DNA from 3 places in the Pantoea sp. X-Soil-ISGK-275 genome. Region 3 is predicted to be linked to each of the others. Evidence: predicted binding sites of a transcription regulator. Region 3 holds the regulator's gene; each other region holds the start of a gene.
What was found. Region 3 encodes Fur, which represses iron uptake genes when iron is present. Its sites were predicted from a motif close to ATAATAATGAGAACNACTATCAA; they were not measured.

Region 1 (7,955 bases), 440 kb from region 3:
GCTGGCAGAAGCCGGTTACTTCCCGACCGAATGGCTACCGACCTATCAGCATTCGGATTCACATCTGCCGGGCCATCCGGTGCGCCAAAAAACGCCAGGCGTTGAGCTGAATACCGGTGCGCTGGGCCACGGTTTACCGGTGGCGGTCGGCATTGCGCTGGCGGCGAAGAAAGATAACAGCGACCGACGTATTTTTGTCGTTACCGGCGACGGTGAGCTGGCAGAAGGCAGCAACTGGGAAGCCGCGCTGGTGGCGGCGCATTACGGTCTCGATAACCTGGTGATCATCAACGATAAGAACAAGCTGCAGCTGGCGGGCCACACGCGCGACATCATGAACACCGATCCGTTGCCGGATAAATGGCGCGCCTTTGGTCTGGCGGTGAGCGAGTGCAACGGCAATGACATGGCGGCGGTGGTGGAAGCCATCGAAAACCTGCCGCGTAACAGCGGCAAGCCACAGGTGATTGTGGCGCACACCGAAAAAGGCTTCGGCATCTCCTTTATTCAGGGCAAACCGGAGTGGCATCACCGCGTGCCGAAAGGGGAAGAGATTGAGTTGGCACTGGAGGAGTTGAAAGATGAGTAATGCAAAACACCTGGCGACGGTAATGGTCGAGGCATTTATTGATGCGGTTAATCGCGGCGTCGATTTAGTGCCGGTGGTGGCCGATTCCACCTCAACCGCCAAAATTGCGCCCTTTATCAAAGCCTTTCCCGACCGGCTGATTAACGTCGGTATCGCCGAACAAACGCTGGTGGGCACCGCCGCCGGCCTGGCGATTGGCGGTAAAGTGGCCGTAACCTGTAACGCTGCGCCGTTCCTGGTTTCCCGCGCCAATGAGCAGGTTAAAGTCGACGTCTGCTACAACAACACTAACGTCAAACTGTTTGGCCTGAATGCCGGTGCCAGCTACGGTCCACTCGCCAGCACCCATCACAGCATCGACGACATTGCGGTGATGCGCGGCTTCGGCAACATCGAAATTTATGCGCCATCCTGCCCGCTGGAGTGTCGTCAGATTATTGAGTATGCGCTGGCGCATGTTGGACCGGTGTATATCCGTCTGGATGGTAAAGATCTGCCGCAGCTGCACGATGAGAACTATCAATTCCGTCCCGGCCAAATCGACGTTTTACGTGAAGGTCATGACATTGTGCTGGTGGCGATGGGCTCGACAGTTCACGAGGTGGTTCACGCCGCCGAGCAACTGCATGAGCAAGGCATTACAGCAGGTGTGATCAGCATTCCATCGATTCGACCTTGTGATACCCAACAGCTGCGCGAGCTGTTAAATCACTATCCAGCGGTCATTACCGTGGAAGAACACAACGTCAACGGCGGCGTCGGCAGCCTGGTGGCAGAAGTGCTGGCGGAAGGCGGCTGTGGCATCCCGCTGCTGCGTTTGGGTATCCCCGATGGCGAATACGCGATTGCGGGCGATCGCGCCTCAACCCGTGCCCGACATAGCATTGATGCCGCCAGCGTAATGAAGAGTGCAGCGCGCATCTGTGCAGGAGCGTAAAGATGGCAGGTTCGGTGATACTGGCAATTGATGAAGGCACCACCAACGCAAAAGCGATTGCGGTCGATCGTGCCGGAAACGTGGTGGCGCGCGGCAGCCAGCCGCTGACGCTGGAACATCCGCAGCCAGGCCTGGCGGAGCAGGATCCACTGGCGATTTGGCAGGCGGTGAAACAAGCGGTGAGCGATTGTCTGGCGCAGTGTGCGGGTGCGCAAGTTGCGGCCGTGGCGATCAGCAACCAGCGCGAATCGGTGCTGATCTGGCAGCGCCATAACGGTCAGCCGCTGACGCCGCTGGTTAGCTGGCAGGATCGCCGCTCGGAGGCGTTTTGCCGCGATTTGCGTGTGGCGGGTAAAGCGCCGCGCATCACCGGGCTTACCGGATTGGCGGTTGATCCGATGTTTCCAGCCGGTAAGCTCACCGGCATGCTGGCCGCGCTACCGAACGGATTTTCTCGCGCGCAAGCCGGTGAACTCTGTATCGGCACCGTGGACAGCTGGCTGAGCTGGCAACTGAGCGGCGGTGAAAGCTTTGTTACCGATCATGCCAATGCGGCGCGCACCCAGCTTTACAACCTGCACAGCGGCGACTGGGATGATGAACTGCTGGCGCTGTTCCATATTCCCCGCGCGGCGCTGCCGCAGATTGTGCCCTCGGCTAGTGCGCAAGGTGTGGTGACACGTAACGATATGCCCGGTTTAGCGCCCGGCACACCGATTTTGTCGCGCATCGGCGATTCGCACGCCGCGCTGCAAGCGCAGCGCAGTGGCAGCGAAGAGGTGGTCAAAGCCACGTACGGCACCGGTTCGTCACTGATGATGTCGATGGCAACGCCGCTACTGACGGAAAATGGCCTTAGCACCACGGTGGCGTGGCACGACGGCACGTTGCGCTATGCCTTTGAAGGCAACATTACCCACACCGGTTCCGGCGCGGCGTGGCTGGGCCGCATGCTGGGCATCAAGGATCCACGAGAACTCACCGCGCTGGCGCAGCGCAGCGAACACAATCAGGGCATCTATTTTGTACCGGCGCTCTCTGGCCTCGGCGCGCCCTGGTGGGATTTAAAAGCGCGCGGCATGGTGTGTGGTTTGACCGATGCGGCAACGCCGGAAGTGCTGGCGCGCGTGGCGCTGGAATCGATCACTTTCCAGATCGCCGACGTGTTTTTCGCCATGGAGCAGGCCAGCGGTGTGCAACTTCCTGCGCTGTGCGTGGATGGCAGTGCCACGGAAAACAGCTGGTTGATGCAGATGCAGGCCGATGTGCTACAGCGGCCACTGAAACGCGTACCGACGGCAGAAGTTTCAGCGCTGGGCGCCGCGCTATTAGCGGGCCGCAGCTTAGGCTGGTGGCAGCAGGGCAGTGAGATGCAGGCGTTACAGGGCGGCAGCGTGATTACGCCGCGTGAAGATCAGGCGAAAAGCATGCAGGAGAATTATCACGGCTGGCTGGATGCGGTGGCGCGTTGCCGTTATCAGCCGCATTGATGGGTGCGGTTTTGTGCAAATCTGGGGGAGTGGTCGCCACGAATGGCGACCCTACGAATGATGGACTTACTGGAAACGGTTGGCCTTATCGCGCGCCAGACGTTCCAGCGCAAAAATCACCTGCTGCAGCTGGCGTTCCTGAATCGGCTCGATGGCGGTAAAGCGGAAGCTGAGGCGCGGAGTGGCGCGGGTTTCATTCTTGCTGGTCACCACGGTGCGTTCACCAATGTGCAGCAGCTGTGCTGTCACCTCGAAGTGACCGTATTCAGCCAAATCCACGCGCAGCTTTTTAAAGGTATCGCCGCGATTAAGGCCTTCTGGCAGCGCTTCGTCCAGCAGCACGCCCACGCCACCCAATGACAGGTCCTGCAGGCGGAAGCGCGCAGTGCTGCCATCCGGCCACTGGCTGTGGCAATAAAAAACCGGCTCCAGCGGCGCATTGACGCGGAAGAACTCACGGCGTTGAATCTGCCACACCAGTTCGGGTAGCGATGCAGCAAAAGCGGGCAAGCCTTCAAATTCGATGCGCTGTAAACCGATTAAGCTACATTCGACTTTGGCACCGTGCGTTTCGGCAAAGATATTCACTTCACCACTTTGTAGCGCTAAATCGTTATCCAGCGCATTGCTGCCAAGGTCAAAGATCACCTGATCTTCATCGGCTGACAGCATGCGGCTGATAAACTGACCGCGCGAAAAATTCACCATCAACGGGGTTTGAGAACGCAACAGATCCTTCATCACGCCCAAAACCGCTAACGTGCCTCGCTTGAGGTATTGTTCTTTATCGGCTTCTCCCACGTCCTGCTCCACTTATCCGATTGTTATTTTCACGACTGACAATGCTGTTCGTCAGTTATCGGCATGGCTGCGCTAACCTTTAGTTAGCTAACGATTATTTACTGCGGCAAGTTGCGAGGCAGATCATAAAATCCCGTCTATACTAGAGGCGGTGAACACATTGATTAATAACGTAAGGAGCAGTACATGGGTATTCTTTCATGGATTATTTTTGGTCTGATTGCCGGGATTATCGCGAAGTGGATTATGCCGGGTAAAGATGGCGGCGGCTTTATCATCACCGTGGTTCTGGGTGTGGTAGGTGCGGTTGTCGGTGGCTGGATCAGTACCCTGTTTGGTTTCGGTAAAGTTGACGGTTTCAACTTCGGTAGCTTCGTGGTGGCCGTGATCGGTGCCATTGTGGTGCTGTGGATTTACCGTAAAGTACGAAGTTAACAGCATAGCGATTTGATGAAATCCGCCATCCCGTAAAAGGATGGCGGATTTTTTTATGCCTGATTAAAAGTCGTAGCCCACCGTAGCCATGACCGTACGCTCGGCACCGCGATAGCAGTAACCGGTGCCATAACAGGCGGCCAGATACTTTTTATCGGTCAGGTTGTTGGCATTCACCTGCAGCCAGGCGCCTTTCAGCTGTGAGTTCCATGCGCCAAGATCGGCGCGAACCGACGCATCAAACAGCGTTACCGATGGCAGACGCGTGGTGTTCTCGTTATCCGCCCACTGTTTGCCGATATAGCGCACACCGGCGCCAGCGCTCAAGCCGTAGTCAAACTGATAATGTCCCCACAACGATGCCATGCTATTCGGCGTGACATATGGCGTATGGCCATCGTTACCGTCCACCGAATCTTTGAAGCGCAGATGATTCAGCGTGTAGCCGGCGATGGTGCTGAAACGTTGCGTCAGCTGATTACGCGCTTCCAACTCGATGCCCTGCGAATGCACTTTGCCCGACGGCGTGTAAGTGCCGTCCAGCACGTTACGGTTGGCGACATCGTCCTGGGTCAAATCGTACACCGCGATTGAGTACATATCGCGCGTGCCCACCGGCTGATATTTTACGCCCGCTTCATATTGCTCTGAGGTGGTCGGTTTCAGCTGATTGCCCTGCGGATCGGTTAACGAGGCTGGCGTTATCGCCTGGCTCCAACTGACGTAAGGCGAGATGCCGTTCTCGAAGGCATACAGCAGCGCGGCGCGGCCGCTGATGTGATCGTCCTGACGACGGCTGGTGCCGTTTTCCGACACAATGCGGTCATAACGTCCCGACAAATCCAGATGCCAGCGATCAAGCTGCAACTCATCCTGCAGATATAAACCGGTTTGATAGTAGCGGCGCGTCTGCGATGTCCAGTCGAAGTCCGGCATGATGCCCACTTCTTCGCCGCTCCACGCATTCAGCGCGCTGGCGGCACCGCTGGCTTTGGTGATGTCATTTTTATAGCGATGGTATTCCGCGCCCAGCGTCACGCGATGCTGCACCGCGCCGGTAGCAAAATCGGCCTGCAAGCGGTTGTCATTCGCCCATGCGCTCAGTGATGAACGCTCGCCGGAGTAGTAGCGGTTCAGCAGGTCAGGATTCGTTGCGTTCCAGCCAATCTGATAAACCTGATCGAGATCGGTATTCGAGTGGCTGTAACTGCCGGTGGAGTACACCGACCAGACTTCGTTGAAGCGATGTGAGAAGTCATAGCTGTAAATCTGCTCGCGACGTTTGAACTGATCGAGCGAACTGTCGCCTTCGTAGAAACTATCGCTCAACTTGCGGCCGTTATGGCTGTAAAGCGTGCCTTCCGCCGGTACCGAACCGTGATAGCCGCCTGAGGGATCTTTCTGCAGGTAGGCGCGCAGCACTAAGTTGGTATCTTCACTTGGCTGCCACATCAGCTGTGGCGAAATCGCATATTTCTCTTCGCGGGTGTGATCGTACTGCGTATCACTGTTGCGCGTGATGCCGGTTAAGCGAAATGCCCACTGATCGTTGATGGCGTTGGAGTAATCAAAGGCAGCGCTGTTGGTGGCGTTGGTGCCGCTCGACAGGCGGAAGTGGCCCTCTTCGGCAAACTGCGGACGCTTGCTCACCATGTTCACTAATCCGCCCGGCACCGTTTGGCCGTAAAGCGCGGAGGAGGGACCTTTGATCACATCAATGCGATCAAGGAACCAGTTGTCCACCTGCAGGATGTTGAAGCTGCCGCCGTCACTCATCACGCGCAGGCCATCGAGGAAGGTGTTGTCGACATCGCCGCCGTGGAAACCACGCAGCGCGATGGTGTCGTAACGCGTGGCGGCCCCGCCGAAGTTGGTGAACACCCCTGGCGTGTAACCCAGCGCCTGGTTGAGATCCTGCGCGCCCTGATCTTCCATCTGCTGACGTGTCACTACCGAGATTGACTGCGGCGTGGTAATCAGCGGTTGATCGCTTTTGCTGGCGCCGCTGCTGCGCGTGGCGAGATAGCCCTGCGTCGGCGAGGTGGCGCTCTCTTGCGGTTGCGCCGTGACGACAAGCGACTCTTCGGCGAAGCTTGCAGCGGGTAAAGCCAGCGCAAGCGTGCACAGAACGCGGCCACGGTTAAGGGTAAACAGCGAGGTCATGAGAGGTTCCTGATATTTAAATGGGAATAGCTATCGATATTAGATTGAGAATTATTATCTTTTGTGGCGGATGTTTCAAGATGTGAGGTTGTTGTAAATGGGGTGTGAGGAAAATACACAGGCAGGGCGGAATTCGATATGAGGCTGTAGGGTGCGCATTAATGCGCACACGGGTTAATGGTCGCCATAAATGGCGTAATGCTCGTCAGTTAAGACTTAATCATGCCGGAACGCATAGCGTTTCGGCTTCTTTTTCACCGCTCGCGGATAATGTCTCGTCCGCCGGGTTGGCAGCACGAAGCTTCCCGCCATCGCCATTATTTCATCTATTATTCTCGGAATTTTTCCCGGCGCTACCGCAGGCAGGAGTCTCAGTTGACCTGTCAGGTACAGTGCCGCCTGCTTAAACCCCAGCTGATAAGGCTCCACGTTTTTCAGGCTATAGGCCATCTGCGCCATCATAAAACGCAGCAGGTTATACGCCAGCGCAACGCCCCATAACTCCTGCTTCACCAGTTCCGGTGTTTTGCTTCTCAGCGTGAGCTCGTTGTTCAACAGATGCTGCTTCATCTCCCGGAAGCCATGTTCTATTTCCCAGCGATGTCCATAAAGATCAACGATATCCCCTCCCGGATATCGCAATGGATCGCACATTGACGTCAGGATTTTCACCACTCTCCCGTTAACCTTTTTGCTTATCAGTCGCGCCGTCAGCGTTTCCGGCACATCTTTCCATTTTTTACGCGCCTGCCACGACAGGTCCAGTTCTATCAGCTCGCTGCCTGAGCCCTGTTTTTGCAGAACACGGTATTTTGCATCGTTGCGCAGAGGTAGCATCCAGTGTCTTTCCACCCCCGAGGTCTGCCAGTAATGCAGGAAGCCGGGCGCATAGAAGCCTTTATCCAGGATCGTTAGCGAGTGATCCGGCGTCTGTCCCACCAGTTGTGCCGCAAGATCAACCTCGCTGGTTTCGGTCACGCTGCCAAAGCTCACGCCCGATAAGAGATGGCTTGTCAGCTCCATCTGGCAGACCATGCGCAGCTGAGGCCAGTCAGACTGACTGTGTGCATTTGCCGTCCGCCCAAAGGCCTTATCGTTTTCCGGCGTATCGGGGGCCCGCCACAGCGTGCCGTCGACCGCCAGCAGTGTCAGGCCGTTCCAGTGTGACAGCGGTGTTTTATCAAACCAGAGCTGGCGTGACTTTTCAAAGACCCGGCGGACCACGTCTTCTCCGAGCCGCTGACGCGCCTGCACAACCGCGCTGGTCGCGACGAATGGGCGCTTGCCCGGCAAAACGATATCCAGATGAGAAACAATCTGGTTCATGGAAAGCGAGCGGAACAGGGCCATGCCGGTAACGGCCCAGACCATCATCTCCATTGGAAGACGGCGTTTTCGCACGGTCACGATACCAGTATCAGCCAGGCATTCGTCGATGAGTTCAGGCGAGAGCAGATCGGAGAGCGCGGAGAACTCTTTGGGCGTAAAGTTAAGAACGGCATCGAGAGCCTGACTGAGTAACATAAAAAAATCCGTAATT
Region 2 (7,955 bases), 660 kb from region 3:
GTACAGGTAATCGGCAACACGCTGGTGCTGTATCGCCCTGCCAAAGAGCGTAAAATTACTCTTCCGCGTTAATCATGCCTTTAAAGGCGGCGACGGGCAAAGAAAGTGCCACGCTCCTGCATGTGATAAAAGGCCGCAATGCGGCCTTTTTCCTTTCTTTACAAAATGCAGCGACATATTGCAAAGCGTAGCAATATCTTAAAGGTATTCCACCTTCAGGACTTCATATTCCACATCCCCGCCCGGGGTTTTCACAATCGCGACATCGTCTGCTGATTTTCCAACCAATCCACGCGCCATCGGCGAATTCACTGAAATCAGGTTCTGTTTGAAGTCAGCTTCATCGTCACCCACGATGCGATAGGTGAACTCTTCATCCGTATCCACATTGAGGATGGTCACGGTAGCGCCAAAAATCACGCGACCGGTTTTTGGCATGGCAGTTACATCAATGACTTGCGCATTGGAAAGCTTGGCTTCGATCTCCTGAATACGACCCTCGCAGAAACCCTGTTCTTCGCGAGCCGCATGATATTCGGCATTCTCTTTCAAATCGCCGTGCTCACGGGCTGTGGCGATGGAGGCGATAATGCGCGGACGCTTCACGGATTTCAGTTCGTTCAGTTCTTCGCGTAGCTTCTCAGCGCCTTTCAACGTCATCGGAATCTGATTCATTTTGGCTCCTCGTCATCTATCCTGGTTAACGGCGTCATCCTGACCGGTGACAGCAGAAAACAGCTTCTGCGGCGCGTTACCTCTTTTCACAAGCAAAAGAAGCCTGACCGGGAAAGCTTTCCGGGTCAGGATCGGTTTTGCATTTTGATACGTATTTTACCCTAGAGTTCCCTGTGGGTCATCGTTTACTTTGCACCGTCCGGGGACGTAGTATTGACGCCCTCACCCGTCAGTTACCGCGAGATTATGCGATTTTCACGACTTGTTACCGGATTAACCTGTGCGTTTATGCTGCAGGCACAAGCAGCCCCCGTTGATGAATACATGCAGTATTTGCCAGACGGCGCAAACCTGGCGCTGATGGTACAAAAAGTGGGCGCATCCACCCCGATAATCGATTATCACGGCAAACAGATGGCGTTACCGGCCAGCACCATGAAAGTGGTGACAGCGCTGGCGGCTTTGTTAGAACTCGGGCCCGATTTCCGTTTCCAGACCACCATGGAGACCAAAGGTGCGGTTAACGATGGCACCTTGAATGGCGATTTAGTGGCACGTTTTGGCGGCGATCCCACGCTGGGTCGCCAGGATCTGCGCAACATGGTTGCCGCGCTGAAAAAGCAGGGCATCACGCATATCAAGGGCAACTTGGTGATCGACACCTCGGTATTCGCCAGCCACGATATGGCGCCAGGCTGGCCGTGGAACGATCTGACGCAGTGCTTCAGTGCGCCGCCGGGCGCAGCAATCGTCGATAAAAACTGTTTCTCGGTTTCGCTGTATAGCGCCAACACGCCGGGCGAAAACGCCTTTGTGCGTATCGCTTCCTATTATCCGGCGCACATGTTTAGTCAGGTGCGCACCATTGGTCGCAACAGCGGTGATGGGCAATATTGCGAGCTGGATGTGGTGCCAGGCGAGCTCAATCGCTACACCTTAACCGGCTGCATGCGCCAACGTTCAGAGCCGCTGCCGCTGGCCTTTGCCGTGCAGGATGGGGCTGCGTGGGCCGGTGAGATTCTTAAAGCCGAGCTGCGCGCCGCCGATATTGATTACAGTGGTCATCTGATTCGCCAGGCACAAGTGACATCGCCGGGCACCGTGTTGGCTTCGACGCAATCTGCACCGCTGCACACGCTGCTGCACACCATGCTGAAGAAGTCAGACAACATGATCGCCGATACCGTGTTCCGCACCATCGGCCATCACTACTTCAACGTGCCGGGCACCTTCCGCGCGGGTTCGGATGCGGTACGTCGCATTCTGCGCGAAAAAGCCGGTGTCGATCTCGGTAACAGCATTCAGGTTGATGGTTCCGGGCTGTCGCGCCATGACCTGATCGCGCCAGATACCATGATGCAAGTGCTGCAATACATTGCGAAAAATGATTCGACGCTGAATTACATTTCGATGCTGCCGCTGGCCGGTTACGACGGCACGCTGCAATATCGCGGTGGTCTGCACGAAGCAGGACTGGATGGCAAAGTATCGGCGAAAACCGGTTCGCTGCAGGGCGTCTATAATCTGGCAGGATTCATCACCACCTCCAGCGGCGCGCGCGTCGCCTTTGTCCAGTTCCTGTCCGGCTATGCTGTGCCGCCGGAAGATCAGAAAACGCGCCGCATTCCGCTGGTACGTTTTGAGAGCCGCCTCTATACGGATATCAACAAGAACAACTGATGAAACTGCTAATTGTTGAAGATGATGCACTATTGCAATCGGGCCTCGCGCAGGCACTAACCTCGCAGGGCTACGCCATCGACTGCGCCAGCACGGCTGCAGAGAGCAATGCGCTGCTGCGTAGCGGGCAATATAGCCTGATTGTGCTCGATCTCGGCTTGCCGGATCGCGATGGTGCTTCACTGCTGCGTCAGTGGCGACGCGACGGCATTGCGGTGCCGGTATTGATCCTTACAGCGCGCGATGCGCTGGAGGATCGCGTTGATGGTCTGGATGCCGGCGCTGATGATTATCTGGTGAAGCCGTTTGCGCTGGTTGAGTTACAGGCACGCGTGCGAGCGCTGATTCGCCGTTATCAGGGCCACAGCGATAACCTGCTGCAACAGGGCGATTTGACGCTCAATCTCAGTTCACAGCAGGTTTTGCTGGAAGCGATCCCTCTGGAGATCACGCCAAAAGAGTTCGCGTTGCTCACCCGCTTACTGATGCGCGTGGGGCAAAACGTGCATCGCGAAACGCTGCAGCAGGATCTCTACAGCTGGAATGACGATCCCGGCTCCAATACCCTCGAAGTTCACATCCACAATTTACGTCGCAAGCTAGGGAAAGATCGCATCAAAACCGTGCGCGGCGTCGGTTACCGTCTGGAAATCCGCGAATGAACAGCATGCGTCAGCGATTACTGATCATGCTGGCGCTGATTCTCCTCACCTGTCAGGTGATGAGCGCCATCTGGCTGTGGCATGAAAGCCGCGAGCAGATCAGTTTTTTGGTCAATGAAACGCTCTCGGCGCAGGCGCGTAACGATCGCGTGGAAAACGAGATCCGTGAGGCGATTGCCTCGTTGCTGCTGCCTTCATTAGTGATGGTCGCCCTCACCTTGCTGCTGTCATTTTGGGCGATTAACTGGATTATTCGTCCGCTGAAATCGCTGCAGGACAGCCTGGCGCATCGTTCAGCGGATAATCTGACGCCGTTACCGATCTACTCCGAAATGGATGAGATCGTGGCGGTAACCACCTCGATCAACCAACTGTTTTCACGCCTCGATCACACCTTGCAGCAGGAACGCCTGTTCACCGCCGACGCCGCGCACGAGTTGCGTACGCCGCTGGCCGGGTTGCGCCTGCACCTCGAGCTGCTCCACCAGCAGAACGTGCCGCAGAGCGAGATGCTCATTGAACGCATCGATCAGCTGATGCACACCGTGGAACAGCTTTTAATGTTATCGCGCGCCGGACAAGCGCTGGCGGGCGGTCACTATCAGCAGTTGCAGTGGCAACAAGACATCATGCAGCCGCTGAAGCCAGAAATGGCCGAGTTGTACCAACAGCGTCAGCAAATCCTGCACTGGCCGCAGAATAACGATGTGCCGCAGCAAGGCGAAGCGGTGCTGCTGCGACTGATGCTGCGCAATCTGCTGGAAAACGCCTCGCGTTACAGCCCGGAAGGCAGCGAAGTCGCGGTGAAGATGCAGCAGGATCAGCAGCAGGTGATTATCGAAGTGTGGGATCAAGGTCCGGGCATTGACGCCGCCGCGGCGGAAGAGCTCACGCAGGCGTTTCGTCGTCGCGATCAGCGTTATGGCGGCAGCGGTTTGGGTTTGAATATCGTGCTGCGCATCGTGCAGATGCATCGCGGCAGACTGGAATTGGTCAATCGTGAAGATCGCAGCGGGCTGATTGCCCGCTGCTATTTACCGCATCAACTAATTGGCTAAACGCCGTTAGAAGTGGGTATTCAGGCTCATAAAGTAAGTACGACCGGATTCGTTGTAGGTATTGGCGCCGGCACCATACAGATAAGAGTTGGTGTTGGCGTTACCGGTGGTTTGCGCATTACCTTCGCGATAGTGGCGTTTATCGAACAGGTTATCGATTCCCACCGTGACGCTGGCGTACTTGTTGATATCGTACGTACCGCTCATGCCGATAATTGAGTAAGGACTCACTTTATCCGTTGCGCTGCCGGTAGAAAGATTCCCTTTATAATCATACTTCTTCGGCGTCTGCGTGCCGTACCAGGTCAGCGTGGTTTGCAGTGAAAGATCCTGCGTCGCCTGCCAGCTCAGCGTCGAGTTCAGCGTGTACTCCGGAATCACCGATAAACGATCGCCGGTCTCTTTGTTCTTACTCTGCAGCATATAAGTGAAGTTGTTGTTCCACGTCACGCTGTCGGAGAACGGCACGTTGACGGTACCTTCCAGCCCTTCCACCACCGCTTTCGGTACGTTTTCCCACTTATAAATATCGGTGGTGCCATTGGACGCTTTGCTGACTGGCGAGTAACCGGCTTCGATCTTGTTACGATAATCGTTGCGGAACCAGGTCAAACCGGCCTGATAACCTTCGTGTTTCCACTCCAGACCAATCTCTTTGTTGATGCTATTTTCTGCTTTCAGGTCGCTGTTACCTTGCAGGTAACAAGCGCCGGTGCTGGCCGCACAACCCTGGCCATTGCTGTACAACAAGTAGTTTGGATTGGTTTGATACAGGCTCGGCGCTTTGTAAGCGCGTCCAATCCCCATCTTCAGCGTGAAGTCATCGCCCAAACCTTGCGACAGGTTGAGCGACGGGCTCCAGTTATTGCCAACAATCGAGTGGTGATCGAAACGCAGGCTTGGCGTCAGCATGGTGCTGTCGGTCAGCTCCATGTTGTCTTCCGCAAACAGCGAGAAAATCTCTGCCTGGGAATACGGGCTGCGGCCGGTGTTATCGATGCCCGGCACCGAACCGTAGTTCGCCGCCTGCGTGTTGGAAGAACCGTCTTTCATGCGCTGCTGGTTCCATTCGGTACCCAGCGTCGCGGTTTGGTTAAACAGCAGTTCAAACGGAATGCTGACTTCGCTATGCAGCAGCACATCATCCAGTTGGATGGTGTTGAAATCGCTGTTGGAGAAGATGCCTTCGGTGCCGCCCGCCAAACCTTCATTGAGGCGCGAGTTACGGGTTTTCTCGTAGCGCGCGTAGGTGTTGGTGCTGGCGCCGTTATCCCATGCGCCGGTCCATTTCAATGAGATGTTCTGGCGGTACAGGCGGTTAGTTTCGTCACCGTACAGGCTTTTCACCAGCGCGCTGGTGTTGGTGTTCTGCGTGTCACCCGCATACAGATTGCCCTGACGGCTGAAACCGCCCTGCAGCTCCAGCGTCTGCATCGGCGCAAACGCCCAGCTCAGCAAGGCATTGATATCTTTATTAACCGAGCCTTCACGACCCGCCGGATAGCTGCCCGCATAGGTGCCGGTGCGCGCCGCCGCATGACCTTCGTTGATGTCATAGGCATCGGCCTGGGTTTTGGCTAAACCGCCGTACAAACGGAAGTTGAAATCATCGCCAAGCGGCCCTTCGAGACTGAAGTTGGTGCGCTTGGTCGCGCCTTCCGCTTTATGTTCCGGCACGTTGAAATAGGTGTTCCAGGAACCGTGCCACTGCTGATCGGTCTGTTTCTTAGTGATGATATTCACCACGCCGCCCGCTGCACCGTTGCCGTAACGCACCGCTGCCGGTCCGCGAATCACGTCGATGTGATCGATCATCTCCGGCGGCACCCAGTTGGTATCGCCACGCGTATCACGTTCACCACGCCAGCCGAGGCGCACCGAATTGCGGCTGGTGATCGGCATGCCGTCTACCATGATCAGGGTGTTTTCCGGGCCCATGCCACGAATATCGATCTGGCGATTGTTACCGCGCTGGCCGCTGGTGGAGTTGCCGGTCAGGTTAACGCCAGGCATGGTACGGATAATTTCAGATACATCGCGTGCTGGCGGATGCTTTTTGATTTCGTCGGCGGTAATGGTTGAGACGCCCGGCGCTTGCAGGTTCTGCTGCTGCGCGGTGACCATCAAGGTGCCGCCGTCCATTGATGGTGCGTCAGTGGTGCTGGCTGAGGTTTTGCTGGAAGAAGTCTCTGCTGCCCAGGCGCTGCTGGAGAGCAGTGAGGCGCTGAGCCCCAGTTCAATCAGAATGGCTAATGATAAGCGTGAGTAATTTTTCATTTTATACGTTCCTGGATGGCCAGCGAAAAGCCGTTGGATGCTTAACTGGCGAGCCGGTGAGAAGATCCCTGTCCATATCGCGCCCAGTTCCAGACCCTTCAAACCATCCGTAGCGCAACCTTACCGAACGGTAAGCATCAGGCGGAACAGGCGTGCTCATTTTTGAGCGCAGTCACCCTATTGCAAATGCAAATTATTATCAATAGTATTATTCATCAAGCTTATGTAAATCTCCGCGTAAACACCGACTGGCAGCCCTATGACCTGGCGAAATGATGTAACCGGCAGTGAAGCCTGGTGGCAGGCGCAACAATCCCAAGGCATTCCCCGCATTGAGTTAGCAGACGATGGCCAATGTCAGGTCACCTTCTTCTGGCGTGACCCGCAAGGCGATGAAACGCAATCGTCGACCCAGCGCGTGTGGATCAACATTACCGGCGTGACCGATCACCACCAGCGCCGCCCGCCGCAGTCGTTAATGCGCGTGGCGGGCACCAACGTCTGGTATTGGCAGACTTCGTTGCCCGCCAACTGGCGCGGCAGTTACTGTTTGATGCCCGATGATCAGGCCACCGACTTCACCGGCGTTGCCGAGATGTCTACATTGCGCAACTGGTGGCGCGACAAATTCCCGACGGCGCAGGCCGATCCGTTGAATCGCTTACGTGGCTGGTCCGGTGGTCGCGGCATGGGCGTATCGCCGCTGCATCTGCCGCAAGCACCCAATCAACAGCTGTGGCAAGCGGTGGATCACGGCACAGCGCCAGCCATTGAACTGCAACAACAGCAATGGGATAGCGCGCTCTTGGGCAACAGCCGCAAGGTGTGGATTCACACCACCGGCGAGGCCAACCCCGCGCAGCGTCCGCTGGCCATCATGCTCGACGGGCAATTTTGGGCGCACAGCATGCCGATTGCCGGACCGCTGCAGCAGCTCACCGATGCCGGTTCTTTGCCGCCAGCGGTATATCTGTTTATCGACATCATCGACAGCGAACACCGCAGCCGCGAGCTGCCGTGCAACGCGCAGTTTTGGCAAGCCATTCAGCAAGAACTGTTACCGCAAATCGCACAATCAACGCCTTATCGCCAGCAGGCGGACAGCACCATCGTCGCCGGACAAAGCTTTGGCGGCCTGGCGTCGGTGTTTGCCGCGCTGCACTGGCCAGAAACTTTCGGCAACGCGCTCAGCTTGTCCGGATCCTTCTGGTGGCCGGAACGCGGCAATCCACACGGCTGGTTGCTGCAGGCGCTGGATAGCGGTCTCGCGCCGCGCCAACCGCTGCGTTTCTGGCTCGAAGCCGGCAAACGCGAAGGCTTGATTCTGCAAGCTAATCAACAACTTAAACAGCAGCTTAGTGCTGCCGGCTATCAGGTAAATTACCAGCCGGTGGAAGGCGGCCATGACGCGCTCTGTTGGCGCGGCGGCCTGCTGAATGGCTTGCAAGCGCTGTGGAGCAAACCGGAGCATCCATGTCCGAATCCCTGATGAATACGCAAACCGACCAAAAAACCTTGCCGTTAGTCGCGGCACAGCCCGGCATCTGGATTGCCGATCAGCTGTCACCGCACCACAACGCATACGCGGTGGCGCACTTTGTCG
Region 3 (7,955 bases):
GTTTCACGTCTTTCAGCTCGCCTTTGATCAGCTGGTTAGCGCGATCTTCCACCACTTTGGTGACGTTGGTATCAGCCGGGCCACCGTTTGGCGGATTGTATTTGATACCGCCATCTTCCGGTGGGTTGTGCGAAGGCGTGATAACAATGCCGTCCGCCTGCGCGCCGCCGCGTTTGTTGTGCTCAAGAATCGCATTAGAGATAGCAGGCGTTGGCGTATAGCCGTTGTCCTGCTGCACAATCACGTCCACGCCGTTAGCGGCCAGCACTTCCAGCACGGACAGAATCGCCGGCTCAGACAGCGCATGCGTGTCTTTACCGACGTAGCATGGACCGGTGATGCCATCCTTTTTGCGCTCTTCAGCAATCGCCTGCGCGATCGCCAAAATGTGCTGTTCGTTGAAGCTTTGGCGTCCCGCGCTGCCGCGGTGGCCTGAAGTGCCAAATTTCACCGCATGATCCGGATTCGCCACATCGGGCTTCAGGACGTAATACTGCGAGGTTAATTGTGCAACGTTAATCAAATCGCTCTGCTGGGCAGGCTGCCCGGCACGGGGGTGATTGGCCATTGGCGCTTCTCCCTGACGCTTCAGTTAAATGGTGCCGCGAACTTTCTCTGTCAGTTCCTGAGGGAACTGCATAGCCAGCATGATGTGTTCCACCATGCTGCATTTGCGACCTGTATTGGTATTCGTGATCACCCAGTACGGCGTGCCGGGAACGTGCTTCGGCTTGGTATGGGTGCCATTTTGCAGCAGCGTGTGCTCGTCGCCCGCAAAGTAGACGCGGGTACGGCCCTGCAACGAGGCAGTCGCTTCAGCAAACGCCGCCGGATCAAGACGATAGAGCGTTGACAGTACCAACATGAAGCGGTTAACCGCCTTATTCTGCTCGGCATATTCATCGGAGAGCAGCAGCTCACGTACCGCACGGACGCGATCCTGAGGACGCGCTTCGCGGCTGGCAGGTTGCGCTTCTTTCACTGATACACCAGCGGCAGGCGCAGCAGGTGCGCTCTGTCCGGCGGTGAACTTCAACATGCGGCGCAAAATATCAGAGGCGCTTTCACCAATGTGCTGCGTGTGGCTGGCAATATAACGGTAGAGTTCTTCGTCAACTTCAATCGTTTTCATCTTTTTCCGTACGATTATGGCAAATGACAGAACCACGCATTAATGCAACGGCCTTAGCAAAATCCAGTCGTGCAAAACGTGAGCGGGTTCTAACATAAGGATTATAAAGTTAAATCCGTGGCAGCCGATAGCGTTGGCAACGTTTCCAGGCAAAAGTCGGAATATGCCCTAATGCCTTCCGGCCTGACTGCTGGACAGGTGAATCCATGATAACCTAAGCCAAGGTCACAACCGTAAGAACTTTAGCCATGATTTTGAACGCCCGTCTGCAAACTGAACAATCTGCCCCCGACGCCACACCGATTCTATTGATCCATGGTCTTTTTGGCAGCCTTGATAACCTTGGCGTGCTGGCGCGTGGGGTGCGTGACGCACGTCCGACGCTGCAGGTTGATGTGCGCAACCACGGCTTGTCGGCACGCAGCGATGAGATGAATTATCACGTGATGGCGCAGGACATCGTCGAAACGCTGGATGCGCACCATATCGATCGCGCGGGTGTGATAGGACACTCGATGGGCGGCAAAATCGCCATGGCGCTCAGTGCCATCGCGCCGGAACGTATCGAAAAAATGGTGATGATCGATATCGCGCCCGTTGATTACCAAACGCGCCGCCATGACGAAATTTTTGCCGCTATTCGGGCCGTGAGCGCCGCGGGCGTCACGCGCCGCAGCGAAGCCGTTGAAGTAATGCGTCAGCATATTGATGAAGAAGGCGTGATCCAGTTCATCCTCAAATCTTTCGCAGAGGGCGAATGGCGCTTTAATGTGCCGGTGCTGTGGGATAACTACAGCACCATTTCCGGCTGGGAAGAGATTCCTGCGTGGCCGCATCCGGCACTGTTTATCCGCGGCGGCGATTCTCCTTATCTGGACAATCAGCATCGCGATGCGCTGCTACGTCAGTTCCCGCAGGCGCATGCACATGTGATCAGCGGAGCTGGACATTGGGTGCACGCCGAGAAACCCGATGCGGTGTTACGCGCCGTTCGGCGTTTTTTTAACCTGTAAAAGCAAAAGCTTGCCGCTTGCGCTTTAGGGTTGGCGTCAGGGAAGGCGCTGGAGTATGATGTCGCGCTAAAAATTTGCCACGGATATTTTTTCACCGTGGTCGGGCCGATAATGTTTTAATCGCGCAGCGCCTTTCCGCCGTTCGCGCCCACTCAGTTTTACAAACCATGGCAAAAGAACAGACAGACCGCACGACGCTTGATCTCTTCGCAGACGAGCGGCGTCCTGGTCGCCCGAAAACCAGCCCGCTGACGCGTGATGAACAGTTACGCATCAACAAACGCAACCAGCTCAAGCGCGATAAAGTGCGTGGGCTGCGTCGTGTTGAGCTGAAGATGTCGAGCGAGGCGGTTGACGCGCTCAGCACGCTGGCCGATCAGCAAAACATCAGTCGCAGCGAATTGATTGAACAAATGCTGCTGGCACAACTCAAACTGTCTTAACGCGCGAAGACCGCACGCTGGAACACAAAGTCACGGCTTTACAAGTTCCGCACTTTTTACCGGTCTGCTATTATTCGCATAACTGTGCAGTCAACTGACTTACTTTCACAATCAGGATTCAAGAGGTTACCTAACCCATGGCAATCGTAGGCATTTTCTTCGGCAGCGATACCGGCAACACTGAAAACATTGCAAAGATGATCCAGAAACAACTGGGTAAAGATGTCGCCGAAGTGCATGACATTGCTAAGAGCACCAAAGAAGATCTCGATGCGTTCGACATCCTGCTGCTGGGCATTCCAACCTGGTATTACGGCGAAGCGCAGTGCGACTGGGATGATTTCTTCCCGACGCTGGAAGAGATTGATTTCAATGGCAAGCTGGTAGCGCTGTTTGGTTGTGGCGATCAGGAAGATTACGCCGAATACTTCTGTGACGCGATGGGCACCATCCGTGACATCATCGAGCCTAACGGTGCGGTGATTGTGGGTCACTGGCCAACCGAAGGCTATCACTTCGAAGCCTCTAAAGGCCTCGCCGATGACAAAAACTTCCTGGGTCTGGCAATTGATGAAGATCGTCAACCAGAATTGACCAACGAACGTGTTGAGAAATGGGTGAAGCAGATCTTCGACGAGTTGCAGCTGAAAGAGATTATTGAAGCTTAATTCCCTGCTCTGCCCGATGTGCGCGCTGCCTCACATCGGGCAACGGAATTTCCTATAAAAATAATAGCTACGGTTTTTTAACTTTTCCCCGCAAATCTGTAGAATACCCGCAATGGTCATCCGCTTATTCCTCTGGCAGTAGAATGAGGCTGAGTGAAATGGAATCCAAAACCCAAGCGTCCTGAAGACATTAGTGACGTTATCCTTACAACCTTTGGTGATTAAGGACGTTGCCTTGGTTTTCATTTCACTGCTTGAGTTCTATAATGAGACGCAAATGAGAATGCGCGTTGACCTAAACATTCAAGGCCCCTGCGCCGCAAGTGACTAGCAAAGTAACAGGACAATATCCGCATGACTGACAACAACTCCGCATTGAAGAAGGCTGGCCTGAAAGTCACGCTACCCAGACTGAAAATTCTGGAAGTGCTTCAGGGACCCGGCCCCGAGTCCCATCACGTCAGTGCGGAAGATTTGTATAAGCGCCTGATCGATATGGGCGAAGAGATTGGTCTGGCAACGGTTTATCGCGTTCTTAACCAGTTTGACGACGCGGGCATCGTAACCCGTCATAACTTTGAAGGCGGTAAGTCTGTCTTCGAACTGACTCAGCAACATCACCATGATCACTTGATCTGCCTTGATTGTGGCAAAGTTATCGAATTCAGCGATGAATCAATCGAAACGCGTCAGCGTGAAATTGCTACTCGCCACGGCATCAAGCTTAGCAACCACAGCCTGTATCTGTATGGTCACTGTGCTCTGGGAGACTGCCGCGAAGACGATACGCTCCACGATAAGTAATTGAGTGTGCTATGCAGTATAAAAAAACCGGCTTAAGCCGGTTTTTTTATATCTGAAATCAGGCAACGAGCGTTTCCTGCAAGTAGCGCCAGCGCGGAATGGCGGTGCTGCAATCCAGCACCGCCAGAGAAATGCGGCTCTGATTGGTGCCATTCATCATCTGCAATTCACGATACTGAATCGTGACTTCCTCACTTTGCTGCGAAATGATGGCGTGCTCACTGGTGGCAATTCGCATCCCTTCACGCTGTCCCTGCAACTGGCGAAACAGTGTTTCCATCTCATTAAGATCAAGCTGTTTACCCTGTGGCGTGACCATTTTGAAGTCGGGATGAAAGTACGACAAGAACAGATCAATGCTGTCATCACTGCCTTCTGCCTGATTAAAAATACGTTCGATAAGCTGATGTAAAACCACCACGCTATGTTTGGCTTCCAGGGCGAGACTTGTCATTTTTTATCCTTTGATTACCCGCAGAGCAACGGCTGAGAGCGCATAGCCTACCTGAAAAAAAGTTTTTCACACTGGCAAATGGTTTAATTTTGCTAAAGTCAGAATAGTCGCAAATAAGGAATTAATGGCTAATTGCAGGGAGCAGCATAAAAGGTCGTATCTGGTTAAATCGAGACAATAAAAAAGGGCGATTGCTCGCCCTTTCATGATCATATCGTGCTAGCGACAAAAAATATTAATCGCCGATTTTTGCCCAGGTATCACGTAAACCAACGGTGCGGTTAAACACCAGCTTGGATGGCTGTGAATAGACGCTATCCGCACAGAAATAGCCTTCACGTTCAAACTGGTACGGCGCCATTGGATCGGCTGCACGCAAACCTGGCTCCACGAAGCCCTGTTTGATTTCCAGTGAGTTCGGGTTGATGGTGGTGAGGAAATCCTCCGCCGCGCCCGGATTTGGCACACTGAAAAGACGATCGTACAGGCGGAATTCCGCTGGCAGCGCGTGAATCGCAGAAACCCAATGGATAACGCCTTTCACTTTGCGGCCATCGGCCGGATCTTTGCTCAGCGTATCAACGTCGCAGGTACAATAGATGCAGGTGATATTGCCCTCATCATCCTTCGCTACTCGCTCGGCACGGATCACGTATGCATTACGCAGACGCACTTCTTTGCCCAGCACCAGACGTTTGTACTGCTTGTTGGCCTCTTCACGGAAATCCGCGCGATCGATCCACACTTCACGACTGAATGGCACTTCTCGCGTGCCCATCTCCGGTTTGTTCGGATGATTCGGCATGCTGATGATCTCTTCGTGACCTGCAGGCAGGTTCTCGATCACCACTTTCAGCGGATCCATTACGGCCATCGCACGCGGTGCGTTTTCATTGAGATCGTCACGAATGCACGATTCCAGTGAAGCCATCTCCACGATATTGTCCTGTTTGGTCACACCAATACGGCGGCAGAATTCACGGATGGAAGCGGCGCTGTAACCACGACGACGCAGACCAGATACGGTCAGCATGCGCGGATCGTCCCAGCCTTCGACAACCTTCTCGCTCACCAGCTGAGTCAGTTTACGCTTCGACATCACCGCGTATTCCAGATTCAGGCGTGAAAATTCGTACTGCCGTGGATGAACCGGAATGGTGATGTTATCCAGCACCCAATCGTACAGACGACGGTTGTCCTGGAACTCCAGCGTACAGAGTGAGTGCGTAATGCCTTCAATCGCATCCGAAATGCAATGGGTGAAGTCGTACATCGGATAGATGCACCACTTGCTGCCAGTCTGATGGTGATCGGCAAACTTAATGCGATACAGCACTGGATCACGCATCACGATGAAACTGGACGCCATGTCGATTTTGGCACGCAGACAGGCTTTGCCCTCTTCGAAACCGCCATCGCGCATCTTCTGGAACAGCGCTAGGTTCTCTTCCACGCTGCGATCGCGATACGGACTGTTTTTGCCCGGTGCCGTCAGGGAACCGCGATATTCACGGATCTCATCTGCTGACAGTTCATCAACATAGGCCAGGCCTTTGTTGATCAGCTCAACCGCATAGTTGAACAGTTGGTCGAAGTAGTCTGAGGAGTAACGAATGTTGCCGCTCCACTCAAAGCCCAGCCATTGCACATCACGCTTAATGGATTCAACAAACTCCAGATCTTCTTTTACTGGGTTAGTGTCGTCGAAACGCAGATTGCACTGACCTTGGTAGTCTTGCGCGATACCAAAGTTCAGGCAGATAGATTTCGCATGGCCAATATGCAGATAACCATTGGGCTCAGGCGGGAAACGGGTATGCACACTGTTGTGCTTACCGCTCGCCAAATCTTCGTCGATGATCTGACGAATAAAGTTCGTTGGGCGGGCTTCAGCCTCACTCATCTCAAAATCCTCAAAAACTATAACGGGTGATTTGTACCACGAAGTAACGGAGTATGATCCACAAAGCACAGGAGGGAAACAACCGTTTGTTGGTCGTTTTAAAACAAAAAAGGCAGGAATCGCTTCCTGCCTTCTGGCTCAATCACAAGGACTTAGCCTTTAACCTCGTACAGCGGGGTTTGGCCTGCAACCACTGAACCGGTTGCCAGTAAATTCAGACCAGCGAAATCATCGCTGTTGCTGACCACAACCGGACTGATCATCGAGCGGGCGTTGGCATTGAGGAAGTCTAAATCCATTTCCAGGATTGGCTGACCTGCAGTGACCGTTGTGCCCTCTTCAACCAGACGCGTGAAGCCTTTACCTTCCAGTGCCACCGTATCCAGACCCATGTGCACGACGATCTCGACACCGTTTTCCGCTTCGAGGCAGAACGCATGGTTGGTATTGAAGATTTTCACCACGGTTCCGGCTGTTGGCGCAACCACAGTTTTACCAGTTGGTTTGATCGCCAGACCATCGCCGACCGCCTTACTGGCGAACGCTTCGTCAGGCACATTTTCCAGCGCAACAATGTCACCGGTTACTGGTGCCAGCAGCGTAGCAATCACAGCTTTTTCGCTGTTTAGCACCGCCTGTGGTTTCACAGCCGCAGCAGGCGCAGCCGTTGACGCGGCAGCAGATGCCGCAACCGGACCTTTGCTCAGGACAGTTTTCATTGCCATCGCAATGCTTTCCGCCTGAGTACCGACGATGACCTGCACGCTTTGTTTGTTCAGACGAATCACACCGGAAGCACCGAGACGCTTAGCCACACCTTCATTAACCTGCGCAGAATCTTTAACGTTCAAACGCAGACGAGTGATACAGGCATCGATGTGGGTCAGGTTTTCTGAGCCCCCCACCGCCGCAATGTAACGACGTGCCAGCGATTCAGTTTGGCTTTCACCGTTGCCGCTGTTATCGACATTGACGTCATAACCATCAGTTTCATCGCCCGCAGAGAGTTCGCGGCCCGGCGTCATCAGGTTAAATTTCTGGATGGTGAAGCGGAACACCGCGTAGTAGATAACGAAGAACACCAAACCTTGTGGGATCAGCATCCACCAGTGGACCGCCAGCGGGTTTCGCGTTGACAGCACCATATCCACCAGACCCGCACTGAAGCCGAAACCGGCAATCCACTGCATGCTCGCGGCGATGAACACAGAAAGACCTGTCAGTGCCGCGTGAATCACATACAGCACCGGCGCCACGAACATGAAGGAGAATTCCAGCGGTTCGGTGATACCGGTAAAGAAGGCTGCAAAAGCCGCCGCCAGCATGATACCGCCGACTTTGGCGCGGTTTTCTGGGCGTGCGCAGTGGTAAATTGCCAGCGCTGCACCTGGGAGACCGAACATCATGATTGGGAAGAAGCCCGCCTGATAACGACCGGTGATGCCTGGGATACCGGTACCTTCAGCGATAGACTGCGCGCCGCCGAGGAATTTAGGAATATCGTTAATGCCAGCAACGTCGAACCAGAATACCGAGTT

Region 1: the regulator Fur is predicted to act here: its motif matches at 6,454-6,476, upstream of AC6I8A_RS08185 (TonB-dependent siderophore receptor).
Region 2: the regulator Fur is predicted to act here: its motif matches at 6,539-6,561, upstream of fes (enterochelin esterase).

Annotation. Positions count from the first base shown of each region.
Region 1 is NZ_AP035976.1:1,748,342-1,756,296, forward strand. It holds gene AC6I8A_RS08160 (transketolase) at 1-589, shown strand, start outside; gene AC6I8A_RS08165 (transketolase family protein) at 582-1,526, shown strand; gene AC6I8A_RS08170 (FGGY family carbohydrate kinase) at 1,529-3,016, shown strand; gene AC6I8A_RS08175 (flagellar brake protein) at 3,083-3,817, opposite strand; gene AC6I8A_RS08180 (GlsB/YeaQ/YmgE family stress response membrane protein) at 4,004-4,252, shown strand; gene AC6I8A_RS08185 (TonB-dependent siderophore receptor) at 4,316-6,415, opposite strand; gene AC6I8A_RS08190 (IS4 family transposase) at 6,632-7,939, opposite strand.
Region 2 is NZ_AP035976.1:646,111-654,065, reverse strand. It holds gene yhbY (ribosome assembly RNA-binding protein YhbY) at 1-72, shown strand, start outside; gene greA (transcription elongation factor GreA) at 199-675, opposite strand; gene dacB (serine-type D-Ala-D-Ala carboxypeptidase) at 922-2,355, shown strand; gene pmrA (two-component system response regulator PmrA) at 2,355-3,017, shown strand; gene pmrB (two-component system sensor histidine kinase PmrB) at 3,014-4,075, shown strand; gene AC6I8A_RS02905 (TonB-dependent siderophore receptor) at 4,082-6,352, opposite strand; gene fes (enterochelin esterase) at 6,612-7,841, shown strand; gene AC6I8A_RS02895 (enterobactin synthase subunit F) at 7,826-7,955, shown strand, end outside.
Region 3 is NZ_AP035976.1:1,303,481-1,311,435, reverse strand. It holds gene pgm (phosphoglucomutase (alpha-D-glucose-1,6-bisphosphate-dependent)) at 1-568, opposite strand, end outside; gene seqA (replication initiation negative regulator SeqA) at 593-1,132, opposite strand; gene ybfF (esterase) at 1,381-2,145, shown strand; gene ybfE (LexA regulated protein) at 2,313-2,588, shown strand; gene fldA (flavodoxin FldA) at 2,726-3,256, shown strand; gene fur (ferric iron uptake transcriptional regulator) at 3,611-4,060, shown strand; gene AC6I8A_RS06040 (hypothetical protein) at 4,119-4,514, opposite strand; gene glnS (glutamine--tRNA ligase) at 4,750-6,417, opposite strand; gene nagE (N-acetylglucosamine-specific PTS transporter subunit IIBC) at 6,570-7,955, opposite strand, start outside.